DNA from 3 places in the Promicromonospora sp. NPDC023805 genome. Region 1 is predicted to be linked to each of the others. Evidence: riboswitches for the same ligand, from Rfam matches in the RefSeq annotation. Region 1 holds a riboswitch; each other region holds the start of a gene.
What was found. Region 1 has a riboswitch for S-adenosylmethionine ahead of AB0F70_RS08890 (LLM class flavin-dependent oxidoreductase). Riboswitches for the same ligand answer to the same signal wherever they lie in the genome.
Positions count from the first base shown of each region.

Region 2: linked by a shared signal. The riboswitch ahead of metE (5-methyltetrahydropteroyltriglutamate--homocysteine S-methyltransferase) and the one ahead of AB0F70_RS08890 (LLM class flavin-dependent oxidoreductase) in region 1 are both predicted to bind S-adenosylmethionine.
Region 3: linked by a shared signal. The riboswitch ahead of AB0F70_RS05780 (aminotransferase class V-fold PLP-dependent enzyme) and the one ahead of AB0F70_RS08890 (LLM class flavin-dependent oxidoreductase) in region 1 are both predicted to bind S-adenosylmethionine.

Region 1 is NZ_JBFAAH010000006.1:151,123-160,578, forward strand. It holds gene AB0F70_RS08885 (GH92 family glycosyl hydrolase) at 1-2,437, shown strand, start outside; SAM riboswitch class IV at 2,678-2,788, shown strand; gene AB0F70_RS08890 (LLM class flavin-dependent oxidoreductase) at 3,085-4,257, shown strand; gene AB0F70_RS08895 (rhodanese-like domain-containing protein) at 4,323-4,700, shown strand; gene AB0F70_RS08900 (RDD family protein) at 4,832-5,350, shown strand; gene AB0F70_RS08905 (NtaA/DmoA family FMN-dependent monooxygenase) at 5,513-6,919, opposite strand; gene AB0F70_RS08910 (LLM class flavin-dependent oxidoreductase) at 6,931-8,073, opposite strand; gene AB0F70_RS08915 (flavin reductase family protein) at 8,133-8,705, opposite strand; gene AB0F70_RS08920 (PLP-dependent aminotransferase family protein) at 8,856-9,456, opposite strand, start outside.
Region 2 is NZ_JBFAAH010000033.1:26,174-35,629, forward strand. It holds gene AB0F70_RS24410 (YibE/F family protein) at 1-247, opposite strand, end outside; gene AB0F70_RS24415 (HAD family hydrolase) at 304-1,137, opposite strand; gene AB0F70_RS24420 (putative glycolipid-binding domain-containing protein) at 1,256-1,846, opposite strand; gene AB0F70_RS24425 (MerR family transcriptional regulator) at 1,895-2,656, opposite strand; gene AB0F70_RS24430 (D-alanyl-D-alanine carboxypeptidase family protein) at 2,801-3,766, opposite strand; gene AB0F70_RS24435 (RNA polymerase sigma factor) at 3,779-4,405, shown strand; gene AB0F70_RS24440 (hypothetical protein) at 4,407-5,351, shown strand; gene AB0F70_RS24445 (GNAT family N-acetyltransferase) at 5,361-5,846, shown strand; gene AB0F70_RS24450 (Cmx/CmrA family chloramphenicol efflux MFS transporter) at 6,018-7,175, shown strand; SAM riboswitch class I at 7,424-7,526, shown strand; gene metE (5-methyltetrahydropteroyltriglutamate--homocysteine S-methyltransferase) at 7,535-9,456, shown strand, end outside.
Region 3 is NZ_JBFAAH010000003.1:209,101-218,556, forward strand. It holds gene purQ (phosphoribosylformylglycinamidine synthase subunit PurQ) at 1-245, shown strand, start outside; gene AB0F70_RS05750 (GNAT family N-acetyltransferase) at 273-1,415, shown strand; gene AB0F70_RS05755 (MBL fold metallo-hydrolase) at 1,460-2,269, opposite strand; gene AB0F70_RS05760 (glycoside hydrolase family 3 N-terminal domain-containing protein) at 2,393-4,879, shown strand; gene AB0F70_RS05765 (O-succinylhomoserine sulfhydrylase) at 5,026-6,291, opposite strand; gene AB0F70_RS05770 (rhodanese-like domain-containing protein) at 6,288-6,737, opposite strand; gene AB0F70_RS05775 (aminoglycoside phosphotransferase family protein) at 7,009-7,803, shown strand; SAM riboswitch class IV at 7,848-7,961, shown strand; gene AB0F70_RS05780 (aminotransferase class V-fold PLP-dependent enzyme) at 7,993-9,414, shown strand; gene AB0F70_RS05785 (amidase) at 9,429-9,456, opposite strand, start outside.

The sequences.
Region 1 (9,456 bases):
GCAGCCGGGTGAGGAGGGCACGCCCGACGCCGGCCTGGAGTCCCGCGCGCTCGGCTTCTCGCACGACACCGAGACGGCCCGCCCGCACCGCTACGGCGTCGACCTGGACGACGGCTCCCGCATCGACGTCGCGGCCTCGGACCACGGCGGCGTGCTGCGGTTCACGTTCCCGCCCGGCGCCACCACCGGCCACCTGATCGTCGACGCCGTCAGCGACGCCGGAGCGGACGGCCCGCCCGTCGCCGTCACCGTGCACGACGACGGCACGCTCACCGGCTGGAGCGACCACGGCAGCGCGCTCTCGGTGGGCCGCAGCCGCATGTACGTGGTGGGCCAGGTCTCCCGGCCCGTCCTGCGCACGGGCCGGGCACGGGGCCGGGAGCACGCGACCTACGCGACGGTGGCGCTCGACCCGGCGGCAGGGCCCGGCGACCAGGCCGACCGCACGGTAGAGGTGCGCGTGGCGACGTCGTACATCAGCGAGGACCTCGCCTGGCGCGCCCTGGACCGCGAGGTGAGCGGCTCCTTCGACGACGTGGCCGAGTGCGCGCGCACGCAGTGGGAGGGGCGCCTCGGCGTGCTCGACGTCGAGGGCGCCACCGAGGAGCAGCAGGTGACGCTCTACTCGAACCTCTACCGCCTCAACCTGTACCCGTCGTCGTACACGGAGTTCGGCACCGACGGCGAGCTCGTGCACGCGTCGCCCGTGCTCGACGGCGCGCCCGTCGTGCCCGGCGAGATGTTCGTCAACCACGGGTTCTGGGACACCTACCGCACCTGCTGGCCCGCGTACGCGCTGCTCTACCCGGACGTCGCCGCGCGGCTCGCCGACGGGTTCGTGCAGCAGTACCGCGAGGGCGGCTGGGTCGCGCGGTGGTCGTCGCCGGGCTACGCGGACCTGATGACCGGCACGTCGTCCGACGTCGCCTTCGCCGACCTGTACCTGCGCGACGTACCCCTGCCAGACCCGCTCGCCACCTACGACGCCGGCCTGCGCAACGCGACGGCGCTGCCCACCCGGTCCGGCGTGGGCCGTAAGGGCCAGGACTTTGCGCTCGCCCACGGCTGGGTGCCGCGCGACGTCGACGAGTCCGTGTCCTGGAGCCTCGAGGGCTACATCAACGACGCGGGCCTGGCGCGGATGGCGGAGGCGCTCGCGGACGCGCCGGGCACCCCCGACGACCGCCGGCGCGCACTGCGCGACGAGGCCGCCTACCTGCGGCAGAGCTCGCTCGGGTACGTACACCTCTTCGACGCCTGGACGGGGTTCTTCCGGGGACGGGACCGGGGCGGTTCGTTCGGCTCGGGTTCGTTCGACCCGGACGAGTGGGGCGGCGACTACACCGAGTCCGACGCGTGGAACTTCCTGTTCCACCCGGTGCACGACGGCGCCGGCCTGGCCGCCCTGCACGGCGGCCGCGCGGGTCTGGAGCGGCTGCTGGAGCGGTTCTTCGCCACGCCGGAGCGGGCGGACAAGCCCGGCACCTACGGGTCCGTGATCCACGAGATGGTCGAGGCGCGCGACGTGCGGATGGGCCAGTTCGGCCAGTCCAACCAGGTGTCCCACCACATCGCCTACGCGTGGCTGTTCGCGGGACGGCCCGACCGCACGCAGGAGACGGTGCGCGAGATCCTGGCCCGGCTGTGGACCGGCAACGAGATCGGGCAGGGCTACCACGGCGACGAGGACAACGGCGAGATGTCGGCCTGGTACGTCCTCTCCGCCCTGGGGCTGTACCCCCTGGAGATCGGGTCCTCGCGCTGGGCGGTCGGCTCACCGCTCTTCGAGCGCGCGGTGGTGCACCGGCCCGACGGCGACCTCGTGGTCGAGGCGCCAGGCGCGGCCGACCGCTGGTACGTGGCGGGTCTCGAGCTGTCCGACGTCGCTGGCGCGGCCCGGGCGGTCGAGGCGCCGTCGGTGGAGCACGGCGACCTGACCGGGGGAGCGTCCCTCCGGTTCGCGATGTCCGATGGGCCGACGAGCTGGGGGGTGCCGGTGTCGGCCGGGGCGGGCGGCTCCGATGTGGTGGTCGCCCGGCCGTGGCAGCGGGCCGACGGCGGCTGGCAGGGCACCGACGGGTCCCTGCCGCGGCTGACGGACGGCGACCTGACGACGACTGCAGAGGTGACGGGCGTGCTCGAGTGGCGCCCGTCCGGCTCGGTCCCGGAGGGTGCGCTGCTTCGCGCGTACACGCTGACGGCGTCGGCTTCGGTGTCGTCGGTCTCAGTGGCGAGGTCAGGGGACGCGCAGCCGCCGTCGGCGTGGCGACTGGTCGCGGACGACGGCCGCGTGCTGGACGAGCGGTCCGGCGAGCAGTGGCGCTGGCCCGGTCAGCTGCGGCCGTTCGTGCTGGCCGAGCCCATACCGCTGACCGGTCTCCGGCTGGAGCTCGGCGAGAGCGGCGCACTTGCCCAGGTCGAGCTGCTCGTCGACTGAGCCGAGGCGCTGCGGGGTGTGCTGGGAGAACAGGTACCCCGCGGAGTGTGTTGCTGAGAGTAGACATCGTCCACTCTCAGCAACACACCCGCCCCGCATGGTCTTTCCCGGCGGCCTGCGCGGTTCCGGTATGTGAGATCTGGCCATAGATCGTTGACTTCTATCGGTTTCATTCGTATGTTCTCTGACATCCAGAAGAACCGCACTAATCCGATCGGAAAGATGTAGTAACTCTGGACAGGTCATGAGCTCCGACGCGAAGCCCCGGCTGGTCGGACGGCAACCCCCCGCGCGGGTGGGTGCCCCGGGTGAGGACCAGGCCACCGCCGCCGGCGGATGACAACACGCGTCGCTCGCCGCTGGGCGAGCAGGTGAGGAGAACCACGATGACCCGGAGCGCTGCCCCCGCCGTCCACGTGCCCCTGCCGTCCTGGAACGTCTCCCCGCGGGCTGGTGCTGCCCCGCGCACGGGTATGTGTTGTCGCCGTTCCTGCCGCTGACCGCGGCAGACCCGACCCTCCTCTCCCATACCTTCCGGCAGCCACGCTCCCGGGTGACCCAGCAATGCCGAAGCGCGCCGACCGTGCGCCGCCGGCTGGGTCGTCCGGGTGTCGCCGCGCAGCCGTAGCCCCGAACGGAGCCCCGCCGTGCCGTACCCACTGCAGCCCACATCCATCACCTCCGCCTCCTCCTCGCTCCGTCCCGTCGTGCTCGGCGTGGACCTGACCTCGGCCGGCGCCCGTCCCGGCGCGCACCGCGCCCGCGGCCCGCTCCCGCCCCGCCCGTTCGACGGCGAACGCTTCCTCCAGCTGGTCCGCAACGCCGACCGCGGTCTGCTCGACCTCATCACCCTCGACGAGGACTTCCTGCTGCACCCCGGCCGCGGCCAGGTGACCGCTCGGCTCGACACGGTCGTCGCGGCGGCCCGCGCGGCCCGGGTCACGACGGGGATCGGCCTGGTCGCCGCCGTCGACACCGTCCACACCGAGGCGGCGCACACCGCCGTAGCCCTCAGCAGCGTCGACCGCGCGAGCAGCGGCCGGGCGGGCTGGCAGGCCACCCGGCAGACGGCGGTCCCCGAGCCCGACGAGGCCTGGGCGTCCCGGGTCGAGCTGGGCATCCAGTCCGTGAACCGCGTGTGGACGGGGCGGCCCGGCACCGGGTCGGGCGCGGTCGAGCTGGACGCCGAGGGCCGCTTCCGCGTCGACCACGACGGCATCCGGTTCGCGATCCGCAGCCGCCCGACCCGTGCCGGCGGTAGCGGTGCGGCGTTGTCCCGGGTACGTCCGCCGGTCGTCCTGCGCGTGCGTTCCGAGGCGAGTGCCAGGCTGGCGGGGCGCACCGCCGACGTCGTGCGGATCGCCGTGCGGGATGCCGCGCAGGCGGTCCGGCTGCGGCGGCTCGTGCGCGACGCGGCGCTGTCCGCCGGACGCGACCCCGAGGAGGTGCGGGTGCTCGCCGAGGTGTACGTGGTGCTCGCCGCCGAACGGGCCAGCGCCCAGGCCCGGCTGGAGCTCGTCGAGGCGCTCGAAGGTCCCGATCCGGGGCGCGGCGCGCACGTCGTCGCGGACACGCCGGACGAGCTGGCGGTCCTCATCGCCGACTGGGCGGCCGTCGGCGCCGCCGACGGGTTCCTGCTGCGCCCGTCGTCGCTCAGCGCGGACCTCGACGCGATCACCGACCACCTCGTGCCGGCCCTGCAGCGGGCCGGGCTGTTCCGCACCGAGCGCACCGAGACCACGCTGCGCGGATCGCTCGGGCTGCCCGACGCCGCCGCCATTTCCCGGGCGCTTCCCACGGGCCGGCTGCTGAGCGCCTGACGGCCACCCCTGGCGGCTGCCCTCCGACAGGCCGCCGTCAACCATCGATCCTGAGGAGAAGAACCATGAGCACACCTGAGCTGCGGAACCCCGAGAACGCCGGCGCCAAGGTCGCGGGCGGCGCCCTGCTGATCGACGTCCGCTCCGCCGCGGGCCGGGCGGCGACCGGCGAGATCCCCGGCGCCACGCTCGTCGACAGGAGCAACCTCGACGCACTGTTCGGGCCGTCGGACAGCCCCGCGATCACCCTCGACACACCGGTCGTCGTCGTGTGCGGCTCGGTCAACGGCTCCGGCCCGGTCGCCGAGGCGCTCGCGGCACGCGGCTACACCGACGTCTCGCACGTCGACGGCGGGTTCCCCGCCTGGAAGGAGGCAGGCCTGCCCGCGACCGAGCCTGAGTCTGAGTCTGAGTCCAGCGCCGCACCGAGCGCCGCACCATGACCGGGTTCGCTACCCGGCAGGTACGTGCAGGGGCCCCGACGAACCGGTAGAAGAAGCGATCCGTATCCGCCCTACCCTGCCGAGCATCTGCTTCGAGAAGCGGCTGTGACCGACGGAGTACCGTCAGCCCCGTGAACCCTCAAGCATGGCGGCGCATCGTGGCGTGGCTCATCGACTGGCTCTGCTTCTTCGTGTGGCTCGCGCTGGTCGCGGCGATCGGGATCCCGCTGTACGCCGCCGGCATGACCGGCCAGTGGTCCGCCGTGACGACGAACGTGGTCTCCGCGCTCCTGACGGCCGTGCCGCTGACCATCTTCCTCGCCGTGCTCGAGTCCGGTAAGCGGCAGGCGTCGATCGGCAAGCGTGTGCTGGGGCTCAAGGTGGTGACCGCCAGGGACGGCGGGCGGCTCTCGTTCGCCTCGGCCCTGCTCCGGAACGTGCTCAAGATCGCCGTGCCCTGGACGATCGGGCACGCCGCGGCGATAGCCCTCGTCGGGTCCGGGTCCACGACGATCGACCCGGGTCTCGCGATCCTCACTGCGGCGTCCTACGTCCTGCCGCTCGTCTACGTCGTCACGCTGTTCGTCGGCGAGGGCCGCACGCCGTACGACCGGGCCGGAGGAGCCAGGGTCGTCCGCGCACAACCCTGATGAGACCTGATCCGGTCTCGTACCCCGCCGACGTACGTTCTCCCCGCGTCCCCGCCGCACTGCGTCTGATCTGCACCGTCTGATCTGCACCGTCTGATCTGCACCGTCTGATCTGCACCGTCTGATCCGCGCCGTCTGATCCGCGCCGCCGGAGCGAGAGTGCTACGCCGCGCCGATCGCGGCCGCCGCGCGGCGGGTGAGCGGGGCCCGCAGCCCCAGGTGCCCGCGCAGCGTCGACCCGCTGTACGACGCCGGGTAGGCGCCGCGTTCCTGCAGCTCCGGGACCACCTTGTCGACGATGTCGTCCAGCCCCGACGGCACGATCCACGGGCTGATGTTGAACCCGTCGACGGCGCCCGTGCGCACCCAGCGGATCAGGTCCTTGGCGACGGCGGCGGGCGTGCCCTCGAAGCCGCGCTCGCTGCTGCCCAGGACCACCAGCTCACGGATCGACAGGTTCTCGGCCTCCGCAAGAGCCCGCCACCGCGCGGCGATCTCCCGGGTCCGCGCGCCAGTGGTGGCCGAGCCGCGTTCCCCGCCCAGCTCCTCGACCACCGGGTCGTGCGCCGGGAGCGGGCCGTCGGGGTCGTAGCCCGACAGGTCCTCGCCCCAGATGTTGCCGACTATCGAGAGCGCGGTGGCCGGGGAGACCTGGTTCCAGCGCACCCAGCGCGCCTTTTCCTCGGCCTCGGCGGGCGTGTCGCCGACGATGATGCCGGTACCGGGAAAGATCTTGATGTCGTCCTCGGGGCGCCCGGCCGCGACGGCCCGGCGCCGCACGTCGGCCGCGAACTCCAGCGCGTCGGCCAGCACCGCGCCGTGGCGGGAGAAGATGACGTCCGCGTTGGCGGCGGCGAAGTCCCGGCCCTGTGGCGAGTCGCCCGCCTGGAAGATGACCGGGTGGCCCTGCGGGCTGCGCGGCGTGGTCGGGTCGAGCTCGACGTCGAACAGGGCGCTGTGCTCGGAGACGTGGGCCACCACGTCTCCGGGAGAGCCGCCGTCCGCCGGGTCCGGGAACGCGTCCCAGATCTGGCGCGCGATGTCCAGCTGCCCCTGCGCCCGTTCGTACCGCAGCGCGTGGTCGAGGTAGCCGCCGCGGCGGAAGTTGGCCCCGGTCCACGCGTTGTCGGTGGTCACGACGTTCCACGCGGCGCGCCCGCCCGAGAGCACGTCCAGGCTCTGCAGGCGGCGGGCCAGGTCCGCCGGGTCGTTGTACGTGGTGTTCTGGGTGGCCACGAGGCCGATGTGCGTGGTGATCGCGGCGAGGGCCGCGAGCTGGGTGATCGCGTCCGGGCGGCCGACGACGTCGAGGTCGTGCAGCGCGCCCCGCGTCTCGCGCAGGCGCAGGCCCTCGCCAAGGAAGAACGCGTCGAACAGGCCGCGTTCGGCGGTGCGGATCACGCGCTCGAAGGTGGCGAAGTCGGTCTGCGAACCGGACTCGGGGTCGGACCAGATGGTGGTGTGGTTGACCCCCTGGAAGAAGACGCCGAAGTGCACCTGGGCGGCGGGGCGGGTGACCGGATGGTCGGAGTGATCAGGACGGTCAGGGCGGGTGTCGGGGACGGTCATGGCAAGGTCTCCTATGCGCTGACGCGGACGTCGTAGCGGTTGGCGGGGCGCGGGAGCCCGAGGGCGTCGCGCAGGGTGGCGCCCGGCCGGGGCGCCGCGGTCAGCCGCGCCGCACGCAGGGCGGGCAGGACGTCGCGCGCGAGCACCGGCAGGTCGACGTCGAGCACGGCGGGCAGCAGACGCACGCCGTCGACCGGGCGCCGCCCGTCCGAGCCTGGGGTCGCGAGCTTGATGAGCAGGGCGACGAGGCTCGCCGCGCTGCCGACGTGGCGCAGTGCGCCGGTGCCCCACGGCGTCCGGCTCCCGGGTGGCGAGCCGGCGTCCAGCTCCGCGAGGCGGTCGACGCCGGAACGCCCACCGGCGTCGAGCACCACCTCGATGTCGACGCCCGCACGCGGGGAACGCTCGCGGGCGGCCGCGGCACCGGCCCGGACCGCTGCGACGTCGGACCCGCCGACGAGCGCGACGTCGACCAGCTGCTCGGCAGCCGGGGCGATGTCGCCGTCGGCCGCGAGGACCACGAGCTGCCCCTGCGGCGGACGGGGCGTGATGAGCGGCCCCTTGACCGAGAAGCTCTTGCCCTCGAAGTCCACGTAGTGCACCCGGCCGCGGTCGAGGTACCGGCCGGTGGTCACGTCGCGCACCACTGCGTCGTCCTCCCACGAGTCCCACAGGTACCTGACCACCTGGACGACGTCGCGCGCCTCGCGCTCCGGGTCCGAGACGGCGGGGCGCCCGTAGGCGTCGGCCGTCTCGGGATCGCGGGTCACCGACGGGACCCAGCCGGCGCGGCCCGCCGTCGCGATGTCGAGCGAGGCGAGCTGCGCCGCGACGTGGAACGGCTCGGGGTAGGTGGTCGGCACCTGCGGCACCAGGCCGATCGCCGTCGTCGTGCGGGAGACGAACGCGGCGCGGGTGACGGCGTCCAGACGGGCCGACGCCGGTGAGCCGGGCACCGCGGGTAGGAGCGCGTCGGCGAAGGAGACGAACGTGAGGCCCGCGTTCTCGGCCTGCCGGACCGAACGGGCGAGCCGGTCGCCCGAGACGAGGTCGGCGCCGGCGAGCCCCGCGACGGCGGCGGACGCCGGGTGGGTGCCGGTGCCGTCGGCGTCGAGGCCCACGAAGAAGGGCGAGAGGGGCTGTGCTGAGGGCATGGGGTCCTCCGAGGTCGCAGGGGTGGGGCCGCAGGGGTGGGACCGGAATCGGACAGAGTTCAGACAGCCGTGTCGTCGCCGATCCGGTGGTAGGCGCGGTTCTTGTAGACCAGCGGGGAGGCGACCGGCTCCCCGCCGGTGCGCGTGAGGCTGGACTCCAGGGCGCGCAGCGACACCAGGTAGCTGTCTCCCACGGGCGTGCGCTGCACCACGCGCGCCCGGAACCACGACACTGCGCCGTCGATCACGGGCTCACCGGTGGGCAGCGCCGTCCAGCCGCCGTCGGCGAACCGGTCGATGCCGCTCGTGGCGAACCGGCCCGAGATGTAGTCCTGGTCGGCGGCCAGGAAGCTCACCGTGAGGGTGCGCGCCGCCGAGACCGCCGGCCAGGACGAGGACGCCGAGGCGAGCGAGAAGGCGAGCAGCGGGGGCGCCGCGGACACCGAGATGACGGACGTGGCGGTGAACCCGACCAGGCGGCCCTCGTGCCGGAGCGCGACGACGGCGACCCCGGCAGGGTGGTTGCGGAACACGGTCTTGAACTCGTCGGGGCTCAGCTGGGGCTCGTCCTGCTGGGCCAAGAGCTCCTCCAGGGCGGACAGGTCGGTGTCCTCTGCGGGCTGTGCGGTCATGGTGGTGCTCCTCGCATCGTGTTGAGCGGCGCGGTCTCGCGTCGGGCGGGGTGGCCGTGGGGAGGTATAGGTCGCCGGAGGGCCGATGACCAGGACCAGACCCGGATTTCTCACTATCCGGACCTGACGGGCGCCTGTCGGCCCTGAGGTTCAGTCGAAGGCGGACGCCAGCCGTTCGACGGCGGTGCGCAGCTCGGCATCGGTGCGGTCGCCGTAGGCGAGCCGTAGCCGGCGTCCGGAGTCGGTGCCAGGTCCCGACGCGAAGAACTCGCCCTGCTGGTAGTCCACGCCCGCGGCGGAGGCCCGGGCGTGCAGCCCGGCGGCGTCTACCGCGGGGTCGGCCAGCAGCGGCCAGAGGAAGAACCCGCCCTCGGGCGCGGTGATCGTCAGCCGCCCGGGAAGCCGGGTCTCCAGCTCCCTGACGAGCAGCTCCGCGCGGTGCCGGTACAGGTCGCGGGCGCGGGCGAGCGTGGCGTCGAACCAGCCGGGCCGGCTGACGAGCAGGTGCTGGACGAGGGTCTGGACGAACGTCGAGGAGTGCGAGTCCTGGCGGTTGCGCAGGCGCAGCACCGCGTCGACCAGGTGCTCGGGGAGCACGAGCCAGCCCAGCCGCAGGCCCGGGCCGAGCGTCTTGGTGAACGTGTTGACGTGCACCACGTGCTCCGAGTCGAAGAAGACGCGCCGCCCCTGGTCCTCGCCGGCGAACCGCAGCTCGCGGTACGGGTCGTCGGCGATCACGACGAAGCCGTAC
Region 2 (9,456 bases), on a different contig from region 1:
CGCCGCCGGGGAGCACTACCGGGATGCTCCCCGTGGTGGGGTCGGCGGGCCCCGTGACGGTGACGTCGACGAAGGACGTGCCCTCGGCTCTCGCGGGCACGCGGTCGGGCACGTCCCCGGGGTTCGGCCACAGCAGCCACAGCCCGGCCAGGGTCACCAGGAGAGCGGAGACCAGGGTCACGACCAGCAGGAACGTCGTGCGTGGCGCGGCTGGGCCGGCCGCACGGTGCGAGTGAGCGTGCGCCATGCGCACATCCTGACCCAAGGCCGCGCCGTGGGCGCGGCGAGCGGGACGGTCCGGTCTCAGGCGGTCGGTAGCAGGAGCGCGTCGACGAGCGCGGCCGCGGCGCCGTCCTCGTCCACCGTGCCCGTGACCCGGCCGGCGATGGCGCGGACCGTCGCGGGCGCATGCCCCATGGCGATCGACAAGGCGGCCCACCGAAGCATTTCGAGATCGTTTTCGCCGTCGCCGAGTGCGACGGTCCGGGACGACGCGACCCCCAGCTCGACCCGGATCCGCTCGAGCGCCGTCGCCTTGGTGGCCTCGGGGGCGGTGACGTCCACCCAGTCCACGCGGGCCGCGACCGCGGTGACACCCGACGCGCGGAGCGCCGGCGCGAGCCGCAGCGCCCACTGCCCGTACACCACCACCCGCGGCGTCGGTCGTGCCCAGATCTCCTCCAGCGTGCCCAGCACCTCCTGGTGCCCGTTGAGCAGGCGGTCGGGGAACCGCCTGGTCACGCGGTACCCGGTGCCGACCACCTCCGCGGCGAGCCGCAGGTCGGGCCGTGTCCTGGCGACGAGCCGGCACACGGGTCCCGCGTCCAGGGGGGTCACGTCGACGACGGAGTACCCGTCCGGGCGCAGCCGCGCGGTCACCGCGCCGTTCGCCGCGACCACCCAGCCGTCGGTGATCCCGAGCTGGCGGGCCGCCTGCACGGCGCCCGACAGCGACCTGCCCGTCGCGACCACCAGATGGTGGCCGGCGGCGCGCACCGCGGCTATCGCGTCGAGTACCGCGCCGGTCGGCCGCCGCCCGGCGCGTACGAGCGTGCCCTCGACGTCGCAGGCGACGAGAGCGGGTGTGGACCTGGGCACGTCCGACAGTGCTGCGGCCCCGGAGGCGGTCGCGGTCACGATATTCCCCTGGTGATAGGTGGTGAGAGCATCATTGCCCATACTGGGACATTTTGGTACTCGCATTTCACCGGTCGGAGACCTGCTCGCGCAGGTCAGCCCCCTGGTCAGCCTCCGGTCACCGCTCCCGGACCGCGATCCCCGGGTACTTCAGGACCAGGCCCGAGGCGTCGTACGTGAGCACGCACTCGAAGTCGAAGGTCGACGACGCGTAGTCGAACCTGATCGCGGTCGGCGTCCGGCTCCGGAGCCGGTACTCCTGCTCGAGCCGCTCGACCCCCAGGTCACCCGCCCGGACGAAGACCGCTGGCACCGGGTGCGACTCCCCCAGGGCGGGGTCCAGCCGGTGGACCGGCAGCGTGTTCGTCACCGCCGACGACTCGAGGTCCACGTCGAGGCAGCCGTCGAGGTCGCGGCGCGGGACGCCGTCGACGAGCCACCGGGAGTCGTCGCCCTGCCCGGTCCGGTCGAGGGTCGTCCGGACGGTCCCGACGGCTGACACCGCCCGCACCTCGGCCCGGCGGGTGCACCACTGCGGGTCGACCTCTATCCGGTACCCGACGGACCACGCCTGCGGCCCCTCGACGGCGGTGGTGTGCCCGCGGAGCAGGTACCCGTCCGCCGTCGGCTCCGCGAAGAGCACCTCGAAGCCCGCCCGGACCCCGCTGTGGGTCCAGGCGGACACGTCGGGCAACGGATCCAGCCGCACGGTTCGAACTCTAGCCGCGCGAGGGCGGACACCGCCCTGCGGCGGTGTTCAGCCCGTGCGTTCCTGGCGGGTCCAGCCCGACCAGCCGCGCTCCTCCAGCAGCCGCTCCAGGCGGCGACCGGCGGGGAAGGAGTCGAGGGCCAGCGAGTCGAAGAGGTCGACGAGCCCCGCCTCCATCTCGCTCGCCGAGCCGTCGGACCAGCCGGCGTGCTCGTCGAGCAGCGCAGCCACCAGGTCGGCCAGGGCGGGCAGCCGCGGGTCGTCGGGCGCCCAGTCGACCGCCGCGCTGAGCCGCCGCAGGGTCTCGACGAACTGCTCGTCGTCCAGCAGCCTGCCCTTCAGCGCCATCGCCCCGGCGACCTGCTCCGGCGACAGCACCGCGAGGGTGAGGATCCAGCTGTCGCGCTCGATCTCGACCACCCGCTCCGGGAGGCCGAGCTCGCGCCACCGGTCCAGGTAGGCAGCGCCCTCGGGCGGTAGCGCCAGGCTGTCGCCCGCGGCGATCCTGGCGATCCGTTCCCGGTGCCGCTCCCGCTCGTCGATCTCCGCACGCAGCCGCGCGTCGATCTCGGCGACGGCGGCCGCGAACTCCTCAGCGTCAGCGCGCAGCAGCTCCCGGACCCTCGCGAGCGGCACACCCGCCTCCGCCAGCACCCTGATCCGGATCAGGTCCACGGCGGCCTGGGCGTCGTACCGCCGGTAGCCCGAGTGGTCGCGCCCGGGCTCCGGCAGCAGGCCCTTGGCGTGGTAGTGCCGGACGGCGCGCGTGGTCACCCCGGCGTACGACGCGAGCTGGCTGATCGTCAGCATGTGGCCAGTCTCCTCCTGCTGCCTTCGGTCGTGCTGCGTGCGGTCGTGCTGCGTGCGGTCGTCATGCACGCAGGATGCAGGGTTGCCGCAGGGGCAGGGTCAAGCCCTGGCACTCCTGCCGCGAGACCATGCCCGGTCGACGACTCAGTCCGTGTAGTCCCCGCCCGGCACGTCGAAGACCTCCTCCAGGGTCGTGACCCCGGTGGCCCGCATGTGCGCCGCCAGCTCCCGGCCGACCCAGCGCAGGTGCCAGGGTTCGGGTGCGTAGCCGGTGACCGCGCTGTTCTGGCGTGTGTACCGGACCAGCATGCCGAACTCGGCGGCGTGGTTGGCCACCCAGCGACCCTCCACGGTCTCGCCGAAGCAGGCCTCGAAGTCGCACTCCGGCCGGGTGGTGCCGCCGACGTCGACCCCGAGGCCCGTCTGGTGCTCGCTGTGCCCCGGACGAGCCGACACCTCGTCCGCCCGCTCGGCGCCGAGCTGCGCCACCCACCCTTCGTAGACCGACGCCTGCTTGGGATAGCCCCGGTAAGCGCTGCGCAGGGTGAGGCGCACACCGTCGGCGTCGGCGGCATCGAGCAGCGCGGCGACGTCGGGGGCCGCGTCCCGCCGGACGAGGTAACCGCGCACGGTGGTGAGGTCGGGCTCGTGGTCGACCGGGTCGAGCGGCGTGTGCTTGTTGACGATCACCCACGGGCTTGCGGGATCGCTTGTCGAGTGCTCCGACAGGTCGAGGCCGGTGGCGGGTGGCGGGCCGTCGACGGGGCCCTCCGCGGGGGCCACCGGGCTCGGCTCCGTCTGCGGCGCCTGGGCTACTACCGGCTTCTCTGCCGGGTCGTTCTCTGCCGGGTCGTTCTCTGCCGGGTCCTTCTCTGCCGGGCCGGACGCGGTGGCCTGCGGCTCCGCCCCGGTCGCGCTGCCCCCCTCGTTACCCGGTTCTGCGGCAGCACAGCCCGCGAGGAGCAGGCTCCCGACCAGGACGACGGCGGCGGGGCCCGCCGGGCGGACACGGGCGCGGTTACGAGTACGAACGAAGGAGACGGTCACATCAGCGTTGGTGTGCACGGTCCGGACCGCGATGACAGCGGCGGGCTGTGACGTGGACAACATGCGTGAGGTGTCATGAGGGCACTCCTGCCGGACACACTGACTAGGAAGCACGTCTCTTCGTCTCCGGAGTCCACCCTGGCCACGAACACCGAGCCACAGCGTCTCGAACCGGGCAGGCACACGCCTGCCCACCTCACGCCTGCCCACCTCACGCCTGCCCATACGGAGGCACTCTTCGTCGCGCACGCGAGCGCCGTGTACCGGTACGCGCGCTCGCGGCTCCCTGCCGCCGAGGCGGAGGACGTGGTGGCCGAGGTCTTCGCCGTCGTGTGGCGCAAGGGCGAGCTGCCGGACAACCCGCGCGCCTGGCTCCTCGGGGTGGCCCGCCGCGTGATGGCGAACCAGGTTCGCGCCCAGCAGCGGCGCAACGCCCTGGTCGAGCGGGTCCGCGCGCACCCGCACCCGGCGGGTCAGGACGGCGTGCGGCTGGTCGGCGAGCTGGACGAGCTGCGCCGGGCGCTGGCCCTGCTCCGCCCCGCGGACCGCGAGGTGATCGCCCTGCTCGCGGCCGCGGAGCTGTCCACGGCGGAGGTCGCCCAGGTACTCGGCTGCACGACGGCGACGGCGGCCACCCGGGTGCACCGGGCACGGCGCCGTCTGCGGGCGGCCTACGAAGAGCTCATCAAGGAAGGTTCCTGACGTGGAAGACGAAGAGCTGACCCGCGCCCGGCGCGCGTTGCGGGGGGTCGACCAGGAGCTCGACCTGGCGCGCGTGTACGCCGAGTCGCGGGCACGCGCGCACGGTGTCGACGAGCCCCTGGACGGCGACGAGCCCCTGTACGAGCAGAGCTTTGACCACGCGCAGGACCACTGGGCGCAGGACGAGCGCGTAGTGGTCCTCCTGCACGACCTCGACGCGGAGCCCCGGCGCGGCCGGTCCCGCGCGCGCCGCGGGCGGGCACTGGTGTGGGGCGTCGCCGCGGCGGCAGCCGCCGCCGTCGTGGTGACCGTGGTCAACCTGCCTGCGCCGGGCGCGCAGCCCGGCTCGGCGCCCGGCACCAGCCTCTCGCCGACGGCCGTCCCCGAGCCGCGACCGTCACCGACCGTCGCGCTGACGCCGTCCGAGGTGGTCGACCGCGCCGCGCCGGCGGTGGCCGGCGCGGACTGCGCGGTGAAGACCCGCTCGACGCTCGGCAAGGAGTCGGCGACCCGCTTCGACGGCGCCGCCGCGACGGACACCGGGACGCCGAAGCCGGTCCCGCTGGACACACGTCCGCTGGAGGTGCTGCAGCTGGCGACCGTCGGCGCGGCCCTCGACCTGGCCGGCCTCGAGGGTACGGACTACCGCCTGGACGACGAGTTCCTGCTCGAGGAGGAGGACGGCCGGACCATGGTCCGGATCCGGTTCACGCCCCCGCGCGAGCTGGTGCTCGGTGGCGAGCTGACCGGGCTCGACGTCGTCGTCGATACGACCACCTGGCTCCCGTACACCGCGGAGACCTGGGCCAAGTCCGACGGCGGCAAGGCTTATCAGGTACACAGCGAGTTCAGCTGGACGTCGTGCGCCAGCCCCAGCAGCAGCCCGAGCCCGGCGTCCACTGACGGCGACCCGGCGCCGTCCGACCCGGGGAGCCGTTCCCGATAGCATTCCGGCGTGCTCAGCCCCGCGACACCCGACGACCTCGACGACCTGGCCGCGTTCCTGCGCTCGGCCGACCTGACGGTCGCCGCCCTCGCGGAACCGGCGGTGCACCTGTGGCTCGACCGCGACGACGCCGGAGCCGTGTGCACGACCACCGGCTTCGAGCTCGGGTCGAGCGGCGAGCACGCCCTGGTCCGCAGCGTCGCCGTCCGGCCGGACCTGCGCGGCACCGGTGACGGGCTGCGCCTGGCGCGCTTCGCGCTGGACCGGGCCGCCGACGCCGGGGCGCGCCAGGCCTGGCTGTTCTCCCGCCGCTCCGGCGGCTTCTGGCAGAAGCTCGGCTTCACCGCCACGACCACCGACGACCTCGCCGCGGCGCTCCCCGACGCCCACCAGGTGCGGCTGTTCCGCTCGACCGGCCAGCTGGACCGCGAGGTCGCCTGGCACCGGCCGTTGCCCGTGCGCGCCGATTCCGGCGCACGGCTCGCCGCCGGATAGGCTCGGCGCATGAGGTCTCCAGAAGCATCCAGGTTCGGGCTGCCGGTACTCCGGTAGCCCGAGATGCCCCTGTAGAGACCGCCGAGCTACCGCTCGGCCGCTTTCCGCGCATCCGAAGGGCCCCGTAGTGCCGCCCAGGCCTACCCGTTCCCCCTTCCTTCGGAGGCATCCATGCCTGTCCTGCTCTACGTGCTCGCCGTCGCGGTCTTCGCGCAAGGCACGTCGGAATTCGTCCTCGCCGGGCTCGTGCCCGGCATCTCCGCCGACCTCGGCATCACCATCGCCCAGGCCGGCTACCTGACCTCGGGCTTCGCGGTCGGCATGGTCGTCGGCGCACCGCTGACGGCTGCGCTCGGCAGTCGTCTGCCACCCCGCTGGACCCTGTCCGGCTGCCTGCTGGTCTTCGTCGCGGCCCACGCGGCGGGCGCGCTCACCGACCAGTTCGCCGTGCTGCTGGTCAGCCGGTTCGTGGCCGCCCTGGCCAACGCCGGGTTCCTCGCCGTCGCGCTCTCGACAGTGGCCGCGGTCGTCCCGGCGGGCAAGCAGGCCAGGGCGCTCGCCGCGATCCTTGGCGGCACGACGCTCGCCCTGATCGCCGGGGTCCCGGCCGGAGCGTTCCTCGGCGAGATCTGGGGCTGGCGGTCTGCCCTGTGGGCGATCGCCGGGGTCTCGGCGCTCGCGCTGGCCGCCGTCGCCGCGCTGACGCCGGGGCGGCTCGGGCCTCGCGTGCCGCACACCCGGGTGGATCTCCGGGCCGAGCTCGGCACGCTCCGCTCGCCCGGCCTGCTGCGGTACCTCGTGCTCGGGGTGCTGGTGAACGGCGCGACGTTCTGCGCGTTCACCTACCTGGCGCCGATCGTCACGGACGGCGCCGGGCTCGGCTCGGCGCTGGTACCGGTGGTGCTCGCGCTGTTCGGGCTGGGCGCCTTCGGCGGCGTCTCGGCCGCCGGGCGCCTGGCCGACGCGCACGGGCACCGGGTCCTCGGGATCGGCATCCCGGTTCTCGTCGCGGGCTGGGTCCTGTGGGCCGTTCTCGCGGGGCGCCCGTCGGCGGTGTGGCTGCTCGCCCCGGTGCTGGGCGCGCTCTCGTTCGCGGTGGGCGGCACGCTGATCGCCCGCAGCATGGCGTCCGCCCACGGCGCCCCGACCATGGGCGGGGCGTACTCGACGGTCGCGCTCAACCTGGGTGCGCTGGTGGGCCCGGTGCTCGGCGGCCTCGCCATCGGGCCGCTCGGGCTCGTGGGCCCACTGGTGGTCAGCGCGACGCTGGCGGGCACCGCCGTCACCCTCTGGCTCGCGACGCACTCCGCTCACCGCGGCATCAGTTGACCACAGCGGTTGCTGCCAAACCGACCCTCGGCCTGGCAGCAACCGCCGTGCTCGCCTCACCCACGATTTGACCATGCACCTACTGCCAGATCGGGGCCTCGCATGGCAGCAACCGCATGGTCATCAGCCGGCGCGCTGATCGACCGCTGCGCTTGGCACACTTTTCGGCCACTGACCAGCCCAGACGGCATCGTCCCGAAGCGTGGACGCTTTTCCGCTCACATCGCGGTCATGCTTACGATCCAGGTCAATCATCCAGAGCGGTCGAGAGTCCTGGCTCAACGACACCGCAGCAACCTGCCTCCGGAGCGCCAATTCCGGGCAAGGTGCTAACGCCAGGTCCGATGGAGCTGATACGCATGGCAGTCGAGTTCACGCACCTTCCCCACGCCACGATCCTGGGTTACCCGCGCATCGGCCGACGACGCGAGCTCAAGCGCGCAGTCGAGTCCTTCTGGGCCGGGCGCACCACCGCCGAGGAGCTGGAGACCACAGCCCGCGACCTGCGGCTGACCACCGCTCGGCATCTCGCCGGACTGGGCCTGGACGGCACGGCCGCCGTCCCCGGCTCGTTCTCGTTCTACGACCAGGTGCTCGACGCCGTCGCCCTGCTGGGCGCGGTGCCCGAGCGGTTCCGGGACCTGGTCCCGGGCGCCGGGGGCGCACTCTCGCTGGAGGGCTACTTCACGCTGGCCCGCGGCGAGGGCGACAAGCCGCCGCTCGAGATGACCAAGTGGTTCGACACGAACTACCACTACCTCGTCCCGGAGATCGGGCCGGACACCCCGATCGGGTTCGTGGACGACCGCGTGGTGCGCCAGTTCACGGAGCTCGCCCAGCCCGCCGACGGCGGCCAGGCGGTCGTGACCCGTCCCGCGCTCGTGGGCCCGGTGACGTTCCTGCTGCTGAGCAAGGCGGCGGACGGCGCGCCCGACGGCTTCCACCCGCTCGACCGGCTCGACGACGTCGTCGCCGCCTACGCCGACGTGCTGCGCGCACTGGCCACCGCGGGCGCCCCCTGGGTGCAGCTCGACGAGCCCGCGCTGGTCACCGACCTGCTCGACGTCCCGTTCTCCGATGTAGCCAACGCCGTGCGCCGGGCCTACCCGCGCCTCGCCACCGAACTCTCCCCCGCGCCTGGCGCGGACGGCGCTGCCGAGCGCCCCGCGATCCTGGTCACCGCGCCGTACGGCGACCTGCGCAGCGACGCGGGCGACGGACTCGCGCTGCTCGCGGGCACCGACGTCGAGGCGATAGCCGTCGACCTCGTCAAGGGCGCCGTCCCCACCGGCCCCGTCGCCGGCCTGGAGACCAAGACCCTGGTCGCCGGCGTCGTCGACGGGCACAACATCTGGCGCGCCGACCTCGACGCCCGCCTGACCACGCTGGAGGGCCTTGGGGCCCTCGGGGCGTCCGCCGTCGCCGTCGGCACCTCGACCTCGCTGCTGCACGTGCCGCACGACGTCGCCGACGAGCCCCGCCTCGACGCCGGCCTGAAGTCGTGGCTCGCGTTCGCCGACCAGAAGGTCACAGAGGTCGTGACGCTGGCGACCGGCCTGACCGGCGGCCGGACGGCGGTCGCCGACGCGCTCGCCGAGTCGACGGCGGCGGTGCGGTCCCGCGCGGAGGCGCCCGGCGTCGTCGTACCGGAGGTCCGGGAGCGAACCGCGGCCCTGACCCCCGCCGACGTCGAACGCGCGCCCTACGCCGAGCGGGCAGCGGCCCAGCAGGCGAAGCTCGACCTGCCGCCGCTGCCGACCACCACGATCGGCTCGTTCCCGCAGACGGCGGAGATCCGGAAGACCCGGGCGGCCTGGGTGCGCGGCGAGCTGTCGGACGACGAGTACACGACCGCGATGCGCGCAGAGATCGCGAGCACCGTCGCCCTCCAGGAGGAGCTGGGCCTGGACGTGCTGGTGCACGGCGAACCCGAGCGCAACGACATGGTGCAGTACTTCGCGGAGCAGCTCGACGGGTTCGTGACCACCGTGCACGGCTGGGTGCAGTCGTACGGCTCGCGCTGCGTGCGCCCGCCGATCCTGTGGGGCGACGTGTCCCGGCCCGCGCCGCTGACCGTTGAGTGGACCGCGTACGCGGCGTCGCTCACGGACAAGCCGGTCAAGGGCATGCTCACGGGTCCGGTCACGATCCTGGCGTGGTCGTTCGTCCGCGACGACCTGCCGCTGGGCGACACCGCAGACCAGGTCGCCCTCGCGCTGCGCGACGAGGTGAGCGACCTGGAGGAGGCGGGCATCGGCGTCGTGCAGGTGGACGAGCCCGC
Region 3 (9,456 bases), on a different contig from region 1:
GCACGCTCGACGAGCTCGAGGGTGAGGGTCGCGTCGTGTTCCGCTACGACGGCCAGAACCCGAACGGCTCCCGCCGCGACATCGCGGGCATCACCAACGACCGCGGCAACGTGGTGGGGCTCATGCCGCACCCCGAGCACGCGGTCGAGGCCGGCTTCGGTCCGGCGTCCGCCGAAGGGCCGCGCGCCGGCGTCGACGGGCTGACGTTCTTCACGTCGGTGCTGTCCTCGCTGGTCCACGCGTGACCGTCGGTCCGGTCCGGGCAGGCGTGCATGACCGCTGATGTCCTCGCGGGGATCAGCATCGAGAATGTCGGCTGGGACCATGGCGAAGCCGTCCGGCTGCGTACCGAGCAGCAGCGTGAGATCGACGCACGGTACGCGCCGCCGGGCACGCCTTCGGTGACGTCCGGGCCGGACCCGCGCGACCAGGTGGATCCCTCGATCGTGTTCGCGACCCTGCTGCTGCGTGTCGACGGCGAGCCTGCCGGGCATGCCGCGATGCGCGACCTGTCGGGCCGCGACGACCACCAGGGCGGCCTGCACCCTGACGGGACCGCCGAGGTCAAGCGCGTGTACGTGGCGCCGGACTTCCGCGGTCGCGGGCTGTCCCGCACCCTGATGAGAGCGGCGGAGGACGTGGCCCGCGCCGCGGGCGTGCGGCACCTGATCCTGGAGAGCGGGCTCATGCAGCCCGAGTCGCTGGGGCTGTACCTGCGGCTGGGCTACGAACCCGTCGAGCCGTTCGGCGTGTTCGCGGACGAGCCCGACTCGCGGTGCTTCGGCAAGTGGCTGGTGCCGGATCCCTCGCCCTCGTCGGACGGGCCTCCGCTGATCGAGCCTGTCGAGACCCGCCCGGAGACTCGCGAGGTGCCCTGGGACGACCCCGCCGCCGCAGCGCTGCGCCGCGGCATGTGGGCCTTCCACCAGGAGCGCTACCCCGAGCTCGTGCGCGACGTCGAGGCGCGCGGCGGGTACGACGCCGTTGACGCCGAGCGTGGGCGCGACGCGCGGGCGACCTTCCTGGCGACGCTCGTCGGGCAGCCGGTGGGCTGCGCGACGCTCGCGGCGGCGCAGGTGGGGCCGGCTCACCTCACGGCGGACCCGATGATCGGTTATGCCGGGCTCGCGCAGTCGGGCGTCGGCGTCGGCGCCGAGGACCCTAGCGGCTTCGAGATGCGGAGCGTGTTCGTCGACCCGTCCGCCAGGCGGGCGGGCGTCGCGAAGGCCCTGGTCCGGCAGATCGAGGAGAGTGCCCGACGCCGGGGCGGGCGCGCGCTGTACCTCGTGACGGGTGTCCGGCAGCCCGAGGCGCTGCGGTTCTACGTGGGGCTCGGCTACCGGCCGGTGCTGCCGTACCCGCCGCACGACGCCCCGGACCCGTTGCTCCTCTTCCTGGGTAGGAAACTCGCGTAAGTGTTCGTGCTAGTTCCCGTCTTAGGCTACAAGCCTAGAGATGCTCACCGCCCCCGGAGATACTCCAGCTGCGCCCGCACCGACGAGCGGGCCGCGATCAGCACGGACGGGTCGACGTCGGCGTAGACGGCGCCGGTCACCGCGTCCAGGAGCGTGTCCGGGAGCGGTGACCCGGCGTCGGGCAGCTCCGCCCCGAGGCCCGTGAGCGCCGAACGCACCTGCCCCAGCCGCTCCAGGCGGTGCTCGCGGTACGCGTGCACCGCCGAGCCGAGGTCCTGGATCACCGGCCCGTGCCCGGGGAGGCCAAGGACAGGACCCGGCAGATCCAGCGCGCTCAGCCGGTCGAGCGAGGCCAGGTAGTCGCGCAGCGAGCCGTCCGGCTCGGCCAGCACGGTGGTCCCGCGACCCAGCACCGTGTCGCCGGTCAGCACCACGCTGCCCGACGCCGGGTGGTCCGGCGCGGAGACCACGAAGCACACGGAGTCGGCGGTGTGTCCGGGTGTGGCAAGCGCCTCCACGCGCAGGCCCGCCGCGCTGACGATCTCGCCGTCCGCCAGCGGCTCGACCGTGGCATCGTCACCGCCCACGCCACCGCCGACGCTGAACTCGGGCAGCCCACCCCGCGAGGGTGCCCCGGTCAGCTCCCGGAACCTGGCCAGTCCGCCCGTGTGGTCCGGATGCCTGTGGGTCACGAGCGCCAGCTCCACCGGACCGGTCCCGGCCAGTGCGGCCAGGTGCGGCTCCAGCAGTGGCCCGGGGTCCACCACCACACAGCCCGACGAGCCGGGCGCACGCAGCACGTACGACCGGGTGCCGTCGAGGGTCATCGGGCCGGGGTTGTCGGCGCGCAGCATCCACACGAAGGGGGCAACGGAGTCCACCGCATCACCTTATCCAGTGGTCAACAGGGGTTGTGCGAGGACGAACTCCGGTGTGAGATCGGTAAATCACCTCCCAAGGTCGAGAGGAACCCCAGGATGTTCGCCATCCACGGCACAGCGCGGCACCCCCGCGCCCGCAGCGTTCCCGCACTCCTCGCAGTATCGGCACTCGCCGTGACGCCCCTGCTCGTGCCCACTCCCGTCTCGGGTGCGGCGCCCGCCGCCGCGAACGCCGAGGTGGTCGTGAGCGCGGGCCCGGTCGTCTTCGTGGAGGACGGCGACACCGCGACCGTCACCGTCACCGTCCGGGCGGACAGCGCGGTCCTCGCCCAGCCGGTCAGCGTCGACTGGCGTACGGGTTCCGGCACCGCGACCGCCGACGCGGACTACGAGGCAGGTTCGGGCACCCTCGAGTTCGCGGCGGGGACGCCGTCAGGCACCGAACGCACGATCACCGTCCGGACCAGGGAGTCGGAGGCGGGGGAGACGGCGGAGACCGTCCCCCTGGCACTGGCGTCGCGCGACGCGGAGGTCTCCGCCGACCCCACCGTCGTCGTCCGGGCGCACGGCCTGCCCTACCTGGACGAGCGGCTGCCCGTCGACGAGCGTGTCGCCGACCTCGTGAGCCGGATGACGCTCAAGGAGAAGGTCGGGCAGATGACGCAGGCGGAGCGCGGCAACGTGGCCGGCTCCCCTGCGGTGATCACTGAGCTCGGTCTGGGCTCGATCCTGAGCGGCGGTGGCTCCACGCCCGCCGACAACACACCGGAGGGCTGGGCCGACGCGATAGACGGCTTCCAGGAGCGTGCGCTTGCCACCCGCCTGCAGATCCCGCTGCTCTACGGCGTCGACTCGGTGCACGGGCACGGCAACCTGGCCGGCGCGACGATCCTGCCCCACAACATCGGGCTCGGCGCCACGCGCGACCCGCTGCTCGTCGCCAGGGCCGAGCGCATGGTCGCCACCGAGACGCGGGCCACGGGCATCCCGTGGACGTTCGCGCCCTGCCTGTGCGTCGTGCGCGACGACCGCTGGGGCCGGACCTACGAGTCGTTCGGGGAGCACCCGGCGCTGGCGAGCGTGCTCGGTGCGGCCGCGGTGCTCGGGTTCCAGGGCACGCGCCTGGACAGCAGCCGGTCGGTCCTCGCGACGGCCAAGCACTTCGTGGCCGACGGCGACACCGCCTACGGCACGGGCGAGGGCGAGTACACGGTGGACCAGGGCATCACCGAGCAGAGCCGCGGGCACGTCGAGTCCGTGGACCTGCCGCCGTACGCCGCGGCGATCGCGGCCGGCGTCGGCTCGGTCATGCCCAGCTACTCCAGCATGGACTGGACCGACGACGGCCTCGGCAACCCCGTGAAGATGCACGCCCACGACGAGCTGATCAACGGGTGGCTCAAGCAGGACCACGGCTTCGACGGGTTCGTCATCAGCGACTACCAGGGAATCCATCAGATCCCGCCGCTCGCTGCGGACTCTCCCACCACCCACCAGATCGTCACCAGCGTGAACGCGGGCGTGGACATGTTCATGGAGCCGTCGCAGTTCGAGCGGTTCCACACGCGGCTGGTGGCGGCGGTGCAGGACGGCGCGGTGACACCGGAGCGCATCGACGACGCCGTGTCCCGGATCCTCGCCGCCAAGTTCGAGCTGGGGCTGTTCGAGGAGCCCTTCGCGGACCGGTCCCACGCGGACGACATCGGCTCGCTAGCGCACCGGGCGATCGCCCGCAAGGCGGTGGCGGAGTCGCAGGTGCTGCTCAAGAACAGCCGGCGCGCGCTGCCGCTGGACGACGACGACAGCATCTACGTGGCCGGCCGCAACGCCGACGACCTCGGCAACCAGGCCGGCGGCTGGACCGGTACCTGGCAGGGTTTCTCGGGCGACGTGACCGAGGGCACCACGATCCTGGAGGGCATCGAGGCCGCGGCCGACGACGTCACCTTCAGCGAGGACGCCTCCGCGCCGACCGACGGGGCCGACGTCGGCGTCGTCGTCGTGGGCGAGACGCCGTACGCGGAGGGGTTCGGCGACGTCGGCGGGCCCGAGTGGGCCTGGGACCCGGCCGACGGCGGGGTACCCCGCGAGGAGAAGTCGATGTCGCTCCAGCCCGGCGACGTCGAGATCGTCGAGAAGGTCTGCGCCGAGATCACGACCTGCGTGGTCCTCATCGTGTCGGGGCGGCCGCAGGTGATCACCGAACAGCTCGGTTCGATCGACGCCCTGGTCGCCTCCTGGCTGCCGGGCACAGAGGGCGACGGCGTCTCTGACGTGCTGTTCGGCGAGCGCCGGTTCACGGGCAAGCTCCCGGTCTCCTGGCCCCGCTCAGCAGACGACCCGGTAGTGAACGTCGGCGACAAGGACTACGCCCCGCTCTTCCCGTTCGGCTGGGGCCTGTCCACAGGCGGCCGCACGTCGACCCTGGACGACCACCGCCTAGACCTCCAGGACGATGTGCTCCACCCGGTCCACGGCGTCCCGCCGGAAGCAGCAAAGGCGATAGCCAAGTCCGACGTGGCACAGTTAGAGGGCAAAAAAGCCCAAGCCCTCCGCCTCCTGACAGAGGCGCGCGAAGACTGACGTGACCTCACCGCAGAGGGGTGGGGGAAGGAAAGGTGCGGCCGGCCGTCAAGCCGTAGCGGAGGGCCCCCTGGGGCCCGTGAGCGAGGCCGGCCGCACCTTTCCTTCCCCCACCCCGGACGGAACCAGGGAACGGAACCAAGAACTCAGCGCGCCGAAGCCAACGCCTGTTCCACGTCCTCGATCAGGTCCCGCGTGTCCTCCAGGCCGATCGACAGTCGCACAGTCGTCTCCGCGATGCCCACGGCGCCCCGGCCCACCGCGCCGAGCTTGCGGTGCGTGGTCGTCGCGGGATGCGTGATGAGCGACTTCGCGTCACCGAGGTTGTTCGAGATGTCGATCACCTGGAGCGCGTCGAGGAACCCGAAGGTCCGCTTCTTCGCGGTCTCGGCGTCCGTGCCCTCCGGCACCGCGAGGTCGAACGTGACGACCGTGCCGCCGCCGCTCATCTGCGAGCGCGCCAGCTCGGCCTGCGGGTGGGAGTCGAGGAACGGGTAGCGCACTGCGCCCACCCCTGGCAGCGCCTCCAGGGCGTGCGCGACGGCGAGCGCGCCCGCGCCCTGCGCCGCGAGCCGCACCGGCAGCGTCTCCAGCCCCTTGAGCAGCGTCCACGCGTTGAAGGGCGAGAGCGACGGCCCGGTGTTGCGGATGAACGTCTGGACGGGCCCGGTCACGTACTCGGTGGTGCCGAGGATGGCCCCGCCGAGCACCCTGCCCTGGCCGTCTATGTGCTTGGTCGCCGAGTAGACGACGACGTCGGCGCCCAGCTCCAGCGGTCGCTGCAGCAGCGGGGTGGCGAACACGTTGTCGAGCACGACGGTCGCCCCGGCGGCGTGCGCGAGGTCGGCGACGGCGCGCACGTCCACGATGTCCTGCATCGGGTTGGACGGCGTCTCGAAGAACACGACGTCGGCAGGCGTCGAGAGCGCCTCCTCCCACTGGGAGAGCACGTGCCCGTCCACGTAGTCGGTGCGCACACCCCACTTCTTGAAGATCTCCTCGAAGATCACGACGCTGGACCCGAACAGTGCCCGGGCCGCGACGATCCGCGATCCGGACTGCACGAGCGCGGCGAGCGACGTGAACACCGCGGACATCCCGGTCGCCGTCGCGTAGCAGGCCTCGGCGCCCTCCAGCAGGCGCAGGCGCTCCTCGAACGTGTGGACCGTCGGGTTGCCGTAGCGCGAGTAGACGAAGCGGTCGATGTCGCCGGCGAACGCGGCCTCCGCCTCGGCCGCCGAGTCGTAGACGTAGCCCTGGGTGAGGAACAGCGCCTCGCCCGTCTCCTGGAACTCGGTCCGCTGGTGTCCGCCGCGCACGGCGAGCGTCGCGGGCCGGACGTTCCGGGGCAGCGGCTTGCGGCCGGACCCGCCGGGGGTCGCGTCGGCCGGGAAGGCTCCGGTGACCGTCACTGAGCGCCCTCCGTCCAGGGCAGCCCCGCGACCTTCCAGCCCTGCTGGTCGCGGACGCCGTCGGCTCCCGGCGCGCCCTCGAAGCCCTCCAGCACGTTGTACGACGGCGCGATGCCGGCCGCCGTGGCGAGCCGTGCCGCGCCGATCGAACGCTGGCCGGAGCGGCACAGGAAGACGACGGGGCCACCGGTGACGCCCGCGGCCTTGAGCTCCTCCAGGAACTGCTGGTTGGGGCGGCCGCCGGCCCGCACCCACTCGCTGAACACCGGCTGCTTCTCGAGGGATGCCGTGTCGGGGATGCCTATCGCGCGCCACTCGCCCTCGGTGCGGACGTCCACGAGGGTGGCGGCCGGGTCGGCGGCGAGCAGGTCCCAGGCCTGCTGGGGCGTGATGTCGCCGGCGTAGCCGTCGGCGGGGTGGGCTTCGATGTGCGCGGGGACGCTCATGTGCTCCTCCATCGGTCGTGGCGGTAGCACCCTCGTCCGTTCTCGCCAGGGGCGGGAACGCTGGGTTGCTGCGGCGTCGTCGTGCCACGTCACTCGGCCGCTCGGGATGGTCGCTGTGATCCTACGACACGACGTCCGGTGGGTGGGATGCCGTCTCGCACACTGGTCGGGATATCGTCCCGGGGTGGATACGGCGAACGGCGGATCTGTGGACGAGGGACTTGTGGACAACCCTGTGGACAATGTTGTGGAAAGTGCTGTGGATAGTGCTGTGGACAGCGGGGCCGACGCCCCGGACGAGCAGGAGTTGACCGGCGGGAACATCACCGGCGTCGTACGGATCGGCGACACGGTCCACCGCGAGGCGGGCCCCTGGACGCCCACCGTCCAGCGGCTGCTCGCCCACGTCCGCGCCGCCGGGATGACCGAGGTCCCCGAACCGCTCGGCCTCGACGACCAGGGCCGGGAGATCGTCTCGTACCTGCCCGGCGACGTCCCCGGCTGGCCCGCTCCGGCGTGGCTCTGGTCCGAGGGCGTCCTGGTCGAGGCGGGCCGCCTCCTGCGGCGCTTCCACGACGCGACCGCGGGGTTCCCTCGGTCGGACGCCGTCTGGCGCCTCCCCGCGGCCGAACCCGCCGAGGTGATCTGCCACAACGACGCCGCGCCGTACAACATGGTCTTCCGCGACGGCCGCCTCACGGGCCTGTTCGACCTCGACACCGCTTCGCCCGGCCCGCGGGTCCGTGACCTGGCGTACCTCGCCTACCGGATCGCGCCGTTCTCTTCAGACGCCTTCGCGGGCGCCGCCTACGACGTCGGGCACCTGGATCCGATGGAGCGGCTCGACACGCTGACCGAGGCGTACGGGACTCCGTTCCGGCGTGCGGAGGTGCTGGCTGCGATGGTCGACAAGCTTCACGACCTGGCCGGCTGGTCGGCGGCCCGGGCGGACGGCGACGGGCCGGCCGAGCTGCGCGAGCACGCCGCGATGTACCGGGCCGACGCCGACCGGATCGCCGCGCTCATCTCTCAGTCTGAGCGACCGAATCGTGAGACCAGTATCTGAGACGAGCGTTGACAGGAATTTTGCCGCAGCACAGGATGACGTCAGGTCATGAGTGCCAGCGTCAAGCCCCGGCTCGCTGGTCGGCAACCCTCCTACCGCGGTGGGGTGCCCCGGGTGACGACCTGGCCGCGCGCAGCCGCGCGTGGCAAGCGCGGGGGAACCTCCCCCAGGACTGTGCTGGAGGACGTCATGTCTGCAACCACCCTCACCCGTGACGACGCGGTCGCCGGCGTCGCCCCGCTGCGGCCCGTCGTCGGCGGCCAGACGCTCGTCCCGCTGGTGGACGGCAGTCTCGTCCCGTATGCGAACCTCGACGTCGCCGCGTCAGCGCCTGCCCTGCAGGCCGTCGCCGACCGCGTCACCCAGGTGCTGCCCCTGTACGCCAGCGTGCATCGCGGCGCCGGGTACCTCTCCCAGGTGAGCACCGCGCTCTACGAGACCGCCCGCCGCACCATCGGAGCGTTCGTGGGCGCCCGCGAGGACGACCTGACGATCATCACGCGAAACACCACCGACTCCCTGAACCTGCTCGCCGGCTGCGTCCCGGCGCAGCCCGACGGCGAGCCCGGCCGCGTGCTCGTCCTCGACGTCGAGCACCACGCGAACCTGCTGCCCTGGCAGCGCGGCACGGACGCGACCGTGCTGACCGGTGGCGCGACAGTTGCCGAGACGCTCGACCAGATCCGCGAGGAGCTGACGGACGCCGCCGCCGTGAACCGGCCGTTCGCCCTGCTCGCCCTCACCGGCGCCTCCAACGTGACGGGGGAGTCGCTGCCGGTCGACAAGATCGTCGCCATCGCCCACGAGCTCGGCGCCCGCGTGGTGCTCGACGGCGCCCAGCTCGTGCCCCACCGCCGCATCTCCCTGGAGAACACCGGCGTCGACTACCTCGCCTTCTCCGGGCACAAGACCTACGCCCCGTTCGGCGCGGGCGCGCTGGTGGGCCGCCGTGACTGGCTCGACGCCGGCACGCCCTACCTCGCGGGCGGCGGCGCCGTGCGGCGCGTGCGCGTCGGGGGCACCGAATGGCACGAAGGTCCCGCCAGGCACGAGGCCGGTTCCCCGAACGTCATCGGTGCGGTGGCGCTCGCCGCGGCGTGCGAGGAGCTCGCCGCACTTGCCCCAGCCGACGTCGCGGCGCACGAGAACGCGCTCCGCCGTCGTCTCGTGTCGGGGCTCGAGGCGATCGACCGCGTCGAGGTCGTGCGCGTGTGGGCCGACGCCGTCGACCCGGTAGGCGTCGTGACGTTCACCGTGACGGGCTACGACCCCGGCCTCGTTGCCGCCTACCTGTCCGCCGAGCACGGGATCGGCGTGCGCGACGGCCGGTTCTGCGCCCACCCGCTGCTCGGCCGCCTCGGGTTCGACGCCGGTGCGGTGCGCGCCTCGGTCGGCGTCGGCACCGCGGGCGAGGAGGTCGAGCGCCTGATCGCGGCGGTGGGCCGCCTGGTGGCCGACGGCCCGCAGGCCGGGTACGACGTCGTCGACGGGCTCTGGGTAGTGACCGACGACCCGCGCCCCGTCCCGGAGGGCTCAGGTCTCGCGGGTCTGCTGGCCACGGCCGCCCTGGGCTTCGACGAGGACTTCGGCTGCCTCCCGGACGCGGACTGACCTGCGGTTCGGCGTCAGAGCGGGAACGCGTGCGGGCGGGGA